3 regions of the Macrococcus bovicus genome follow, and region 1 is predicted to be linked to each of the others. Evidence: predicted binding sites of a transcription regulator. Region 1 holds the regulator's gene; each other region holds the start of a gene.
What was found. Region 1 encodes Rex, which represses fermentation and respiration genes when NADH is low (regulators of the CRP and FNR family bind a similar motif). Its sites were predicted from a motif close to TTGTGAAATATTTCACAA; they were not measured.
Positions count from the first base shown of each region.

Region 1 (2,330 bases):
CGTAGAAGGCATCTCTCTGAGCCAGGAATCTGGAATAGTTGCCTACATAACGCATGACACGCCCGAGAGCCACATCGTAGACGATGTTGACAACTTTATCCAGGAAGTAGCGGTCGTGGGAGATGACGACGATTGCACCCTGATAGGTCGTCAAATAGTTTTCAAGCCAGGCTGTTGTTTCCATGTCCAGATGGTTGGTCGGCTCATCCAGCATCAGCAGATCCGGCTCGCGGATCAGCATCTCAGCAAGTGCAAGTCTGGTCTTCTGACCCCCTGAGAAATAATCAATCTTCTGGTCGAAATCAGCCGGACTGAAGTTCAGTCCCGTCAGAACCGTCTTGATTTTATGTTCATACTGATAGCCGCCCGCATTTTCGAACTGCAGCTGCAGTTTCTCAAGTTCAGCCAGCTTGTCAGCGTATTCCTCTGTACCAGCCTTATCACTTTCTTCAGCAAGATAAGTCGTGATACCTGTCAGTCTTCGTTCCATGTCCTGTAGATGACTGAAAGGCTTCAGCATCGCTTCGTAGACTGTTCCTTCAGCATCGAGCGTCATCTGCTGGGTCAGGTAACCGATATTGATGTTCTTGGCACGCATCAGATGACCGCTATCGTAACCTTCAGCGCCTGCCAGGATTTTCATCAGCGTCGTTTTCCCGGCGCCGTTACGTCCGACAATAGCAATCCGGTCATTTGTTTTTATTTCTAGTTTGACATCGGTGAAGATATCTTCTCCGCCGAATGATTTATTCAGTTGGCTTGCCTGTAATAAGATCATGTTTTCACCTCATTTATATTCTACATGATTGCCGGATGACATGAAATAAAAGGACTGAATTTCACATAGTCAGTTACGGTCAGACATGGTATAATTTATGTACTGTGAAAAAGGTCACAATTATGATAAGAAGGTGAACAGTGTGCCAAAAGCTGAGGTTAAAATTCCGAAAGCGACATTAAAGCGCCTGCCCCTTTATTACCGGTTTGTCAATACACTGCATAGTGCGAAAGTGGATCGTGTCTCTTCAAAGGAACTGAGTGAAGGATTGAAGATCGACTCAGCCACCATCAGAAGAGATTTCTCTTATTTCGGTGAACTTGGTAAAAAAGGATATGGCTATAACGTAGAATATTTACTGAATTTCTTTAAAACCACCTTGCAGCAGGATACGATGACGAAAGTAGCGATCATCGGGATCGGCCATCTCGGTCATGCACTCGTCAATTATAATTTCTCGATCAGCGACCGTATGCAGATTGAAGCAGCATTTGATATCGCCCCGAACGTGGTCGGTGAGAAAATAGGGGAAATTTATGTTCAGCATATGGACGATTTTGAAGAAGTCATCGAGAAGCTGGGGATAGAAGTTGTCATTCTCACTGTGCCCGGGAAAATCGGTCAGGAGATAGCAAATAGAGTGACAAAAGCCGGAATAAAAGGTATATTAAACTTTACACCGGAGCGCTTAAATGTTCCATCAGATGTCCAGGTACACCATATCGATTTAGGTGTAGAACTCCAGTCTCTTATATTCTTTATGAAAAACCACTAGGAGGTACAGTATGCTGTATGCTAATACATTAGGTTTTGCATCACCTGCTATTTTATTATTTCTAGGCGTGGTTGCACTCATTATCTTCGGACCAAAGAAACTGCCTGAATTTGGCCGTGCAATGGGTTCTTCGCTCAAGGAATTCAAAGATGCGACAGACGGTATCATGAAAGATCATGATAAAGATGACGTACGTAAATAATGAATGATTGAAAAAAGCGACAGTCACTGTCGCTTTTGTTATGAGGAGGGAAGACCTTCAGATGAATAAAGATGAATTAACGATAGTCGAGCATTTAGACGAGCTTAGAAGACGTCTGATGATTGTCGCTTACTTTCTGATGGGCGGCATTGTGGTCGGTTTTTATTTCGGCAAGCCGGTCACACGATTTTTAACGAAAGATGATGTACCTGCTGAAATCACGCTGCACTATTTTAAGGTGACGGATCCATTATCCATCTATATCAGCGTCATTATGCTGATAGCAGTGCTGCTGATATCGCCTGTCATCCTCTATCAGTTATGGGCATTTATCTCGCCCGGCCTGCATCCGCAGGAACGACGGGCGACGCTGAGTTATATTCCGGTCAGTTTTATTTTATTTGTAGCGGGTCTTACCTTCAGCTACTTTATCATATTCCCTTATATGATCCACTTTACCATCGGTCTGGCGAGTGAAATGGGCGTCAAGCAGATTATCGGGGTCAGAGAGTATTTTAATGAGCTGCTGAAGTTTACGATTCCGTTCGGTTTTGTTTTCCAGCTGCCCATCCTGC
Region 1 is NZ_CP128470.1:1,804,396-1,806,725, reverse strand. Features, by position in the region: gene QSV55_RS09845 (ABC-F family ATP-binding cassette domain-containing protein) at 1-778, opposite strand, end outside; gene QSV55_RS09840 (redox-sensing transcriptional repressor Rex) at 876-1,553, shown strand; gene tatA (twin-arginine translocase TatA/TatE family subunit) at 1,564-1,755, shown strand; gene tatC (twin-arginine translocase subunit TatC) at 1,817-2,330, shown strand, end outside.

Region 2 (2,330 bases), 360 kb from region 1:
TATTAAAGGCTTCCTTCTTCTCATGAACAAGTAAATTGCGCAGCTCACGGGCCATATCAATATCTTCCTGATGTTCCTTAATGACTGGATGCTTCTCTTTCAGTTGATAGAAAAGCGAACCAAAATTATCATCCCGTTTGGTATTTTTCTTCATCGCTTCATGCAGTAAATTAAATTCTGTCAGAAACTGATCCAGGTTGCTCAATTATCTTCACTCCTTTAAGCTTTCTATACCCGCTTCCCCTATCATCACGGCCTTACAGTTGCTCCCATCCTTCTCATCACTCACTAAAAATACGAACCTTCAGAGAAGGTCCGTGTTTTCAGCTTTCTATTTTACTTTAACGATGTCGTCACGATGGCCATTCAAGTAAGCATAGACTAAACCGACGAAGATGCCGCCACCGATATAGTTACCGATGAACGCGAAGACAATATTTTTCAGGATATCCATCCATGAGATAGCGTCCGGATTGTAGAAAATCATACCGGCGAATAATCCCGCATTATAAACCACGTGTTCGTAGGCCATAAAGACGAATATGATCACACCGATACCGATGAAGAAGGCTTTCGCCAGTGCTTCTTTACACTGCATTGCAATAAAAATTCCAATATTGATAAAGAAGTTGGCAAAGATCCCTTTGATCATAATCGCCAGCCAGGTAGACTCGATTGTCTTAGCAGAGACTGTCTTTGTCAGCGCAGCTACCATTTCAGGCGTCATGACTTTAGTGCCTGTCATCATACCAAATAAGATAAAACCGCCAATAATATTACCTATAAAACAATACGTGAAGATTTTAGCGACTTTCCCCATTGAAATCGTCCGATAATAGAGACCTACTGTCAGATACATGAAGTTACTTGTTAAAAGTTCCGCTTTTGTCAGGACAATCATAACGAGCGCGATACTAAAGGCGATAGCACCCAAAATATTGACGAGACCATGACTTGCCCCTTCAAATTGTGTTTTGACAGCTAAAGAAAAGACGGCCATGATCGCCAGCAGAAAACCTGCTATTATCGCTTTTAAGATATAGCGGGCCGGTTCACGGTCGATGTTCACTTCTTTTAAAGCCACTTGCGTCAATGCTTCTCCGATGTTATCTGTGCTGGTAAAGGTGTCAGAAACGGACTTAACTGGTTTTTCAATTTGCATAAACGAATTCTCCTTTTGTGAATGTGTTAACATAATTTAATTTTACCACTTTCCAATTAAAAGAGAGGAATTATTTTGGCTATTTGAGCAAAAAGGACTGATCCTCATTTAAAGCTACCTGACGCTCTCTTCTCTGTTTACTACCCTACTTCCTTTTCCTACAAGCTTATTTTTATTGATACAGTCAATAATTTTTCGGTTTATTTTCTACTAATAGACATTTTTATAAAATATGTATTTTATTAAACGTAATTTCTATTATTGAGTATTGTGTTCTTTTTTAAAATTACTATAATATACATATCAATCATTAATCAACACATTGTTCAATAAGGAGGACAAGATGAAAATTTTAAAGAATAAACTGTTTTATATTCCATTAATTGCAGGGGCATTGCTCATCTGGATTATGTCGACAGCCTTCTATCCTGCATTCAATCCGAAACCGAAAGATCTGCCCATCGCCATCGTCAATATGGATAAAGGACTTGAAATCCAAGGTAAAAAGATGAATATCGGTGAAACATTCACAGATAAAATCAAAGATAATAAAGACTTGAATGAAACAGTGGACTTTATCGATGTGAAAGACAAAGACGCGCTGCAAGCAGGATTCGATAATAATGAGTATTACAGTGCTATTGTTATTCCATCCCACTTCACGGAAAATGCAACGAGCGCGATGCGCAGTGAAATTCAGACGGCTAAAAAAGCTGAAGCGAAGACGAAAGCCGAAAAAGCGCAGGCAGAATTAAAAGCGAAAGTCGTAAGCGGCGAAATCCCACCTCAGCAAGCACAGAAAATAGCGCAGGAAATGCAGAAGAAAATGCAGGAAATGCAGAAACAAAATGCAGACTTATTAAAACCGATCACCGTCAAGAAAGGGCAGCTTGAAGTGATCATCAACCAAGGAGCATCAAGCCAGGCGGCTACTATCAGCGATAAAATGCTGTCAGGTATGGGTGACAATATCAACAAAATGATCAGTCAACAAGCAGTAACACAACTCGATAAAAATAATATTAAAGTAGCAGCAGCTGATATGGATGCTGTTATGAATCCTGTTACTGTGAAACACACCACTTTAAATAAAATTCACGAGCACCAGGGCAATGGTATGGCTGGCATGCTGCTCTTCACACCTATCTGGATGGGCTCTCTTGTAACA
Region 2 is NZ_CP128470.1:81,849-84,178, reverse strand. Features, by position in the region: gene QSV55_RS00830 (CBS domain-containing protein) at 1-205, opposite strand, end outside; gene QSV55_RS00825 (formate/nitrite transporter family protein) at 332-1,162, opposite strand; gene QSV55_RS00820 (YhgE/Pip domain-containing protein) at 1,506-2,330, shown strand, end outside.
Region 2: QSV55_RS00825 (formate/nitrite transporter family protein) is a predicted target of Rex. The motif match lies at 1,178-1,195, and genes of this name have one in related genera.

Region 3 (2,330 bases), 1.0 Mb from region 1:
TACATAGACGCATGAGAAGCCGAGGATGAGGTACAGCAGTGCAAAAGCTGCCAGTGTCAGTGAGACACCGTTAGCCTGTGTCACACCTTCCGCTACTTTCATATAGCCTCTTAAAATCCAAGGCTGACGGCCCATTTCTGCCAGGAACCAGCCGAATTCGATGGCGAGCATGCTCATCGGACCGGTCAATGCAATCATATAGAGCATAAAGGAATGGTGCGCCCAGTCTTTCTTGAACTTCTTCATAATGAAGTACAGCACAGAAATAGTGAACGAGAAGACACCGAAAAATACCATTAAATCAAAGAAATAATGAATCACTAGCGGCGGACGTTCATCAACCGGTATGTCATTCAGTCCTTTGATCTCCGTATCAATACTGTTATCAGCCAGGAAGCTCAGCATACCTGGAATCTTGATAGCCCCTTTGATTTCCTGGGCTTTTTCATCTACCGTACCGAATAGCACGAGATCAGCACGGCTGCTTGTATCAAAATGCCATTCCATAGCCGCTAATTTCTCGGGTTGTTCGTGGTGAAGGAACTGCGCTGAAGCGTGACCTGCCATCATCGCAAAGAGCGAGAAGATAAGACCCGTCAGTACGGTCACTTTTAAGCCCTTGATGTGATAAGCACGGTCGCTGTCAAACTTATTACGTAATAATTTAACAGCTGCGATACTCGCCAGCATAAATGCAATCGTCATACCGCCCGTTGTGACAACGTGGAATGCACGCACAAAGAATGAACTGTTCAGCATGGCCCCCACTGGATCAATATTGACCAGCTGACCTTTGACCATATCAAAGCCTTCCGGTGTATTCATGAATGAGTTCACACTTGTAATGAAAAGCGCACTCATCGTCGAGCCGATGATGATAGGAATTGTCAGCAGCCAGTGCAGCCAGCGGTTTTTGAAACGGTCCCACGTATAGAGATAGATACTTAAGAAAATCGCCTCAAAGAAGAACGCGAATGTCTCCATGAAAAGCGGCAGCGCGATGACCTGCCCGCCGATACGCATAAACGACGGCCATAAGAGCGATAACTGCAGCCCAATGATCGTACCGGTTACAACGCCGACTGCGACTGTGATGGTAAAACCTTTGGCCCAGCGTTTGGCCATAGCTAGATACGCAGGGTCTTTCTTGTAAAGTCCGAGACCTTCAGCAATCATAAACATAAATGGTAGTGCAACACCTATCGTTGCAAAAATAATATGAAATGCCAGCGTCATACCTGTCAGTAATCTGCTGATAACAACAGCATCCATTAATTTCCTCCTTATGTGATTTTTATCACAAATTTGATAGCTTTATTATACTAGACCATTCCCTATTATTCTAATAGAAGGCTCATTTATTTTGTAAAGATTTAGTGAACAAAGTTTGAAATTTCATGCAGAAAACGCTACGATGATAAAGATTCTAATTTGGAGATGATTGAATGAATATTACCCTTTATACCCAGGACAGCTGTCCGCCCTGTCAATATATCAAGAACTATTTCAATGAACAGAATCTTCCCTTCACCGAGAAGAATATCAAGCACAGTGCGTATCGTCAGGAAATGATGGAGATGGATGCATTCAGTACGCCGCTGATCATTATTAACGGTGAAGTCCTCCGTTCAGTTGATATGGATAGAATAGAAGCCTTGATCCATGAATAAGAACTGGCTGCCTTTTAAATCCAAAAAAGAGGATGTTGTCATTAAAAGACATACACTGAATCTGTTGAGACAGCCGCATGCAGCACCTCTTAAAGTCATCCATATTTCAGATCTGCATCTCGGCTTTCACTATAGTTATGATGACCTTATATATCATATCCAGCTCATCAACGATCTGCAGCCGGATATTATTATCATTTCAGGTGACCTCTTTGATAATATCGACCACTACCACAATCCGGAGCATCTGATTCCGCTTCTTAAGACGATGACAGCACCGCTTGGCGTCTTCTTTTCATATGGCAACCATGATCAGCGTATTCATCAGACACCCCGTATCAGTCGTATACTCAGTGCAAGCAACATCCAGCTGCTGACGAATACAGGGGTCGTCCTCGACTTTGATCAGGAACCTATCTTCCTGGGTGGTCTGGACGATATTCTCAATAGTAAAGGCAATATGTATCAGGCGCTGAAGAACCGGCCGGATGATATGTTGACGATGATGATTGTCCATGAGCCGGACTATGCGGACTTCGTCGAACAGTTTAAAGTCGATGTGCAGTTCTCCGGGCATAGTCATGGTGGTCAGATCCGCCTCCCTCTAGTGGGTGCGCCAGTCAAGCCGCAGCTCGGACGTAAATATGTCAAAGGGCTCTA
Region 3 is NZ_CP128470.1:740,749-743,078, reverse strand. Features, by position in the region: gene QSV55_RS04240 (cytochrome ubiquinol oxidase subunit I) at 1-1,272, opposite strand, end outside; gene QSV55_RS04235 (glutaredoxin family protein) at 1,446-1,670, shown strand; gene QSV55_RS04230 (metallophosphoesterase) at 1,663-2,330, shown strand, end outside.
Region 3: QSV55_RS04240 (cytochrome ubiquinol oxidase subunit I) is a predicted target of Rex. The motif match lies at 1,286-1,303, and genes of this name have one in related genera.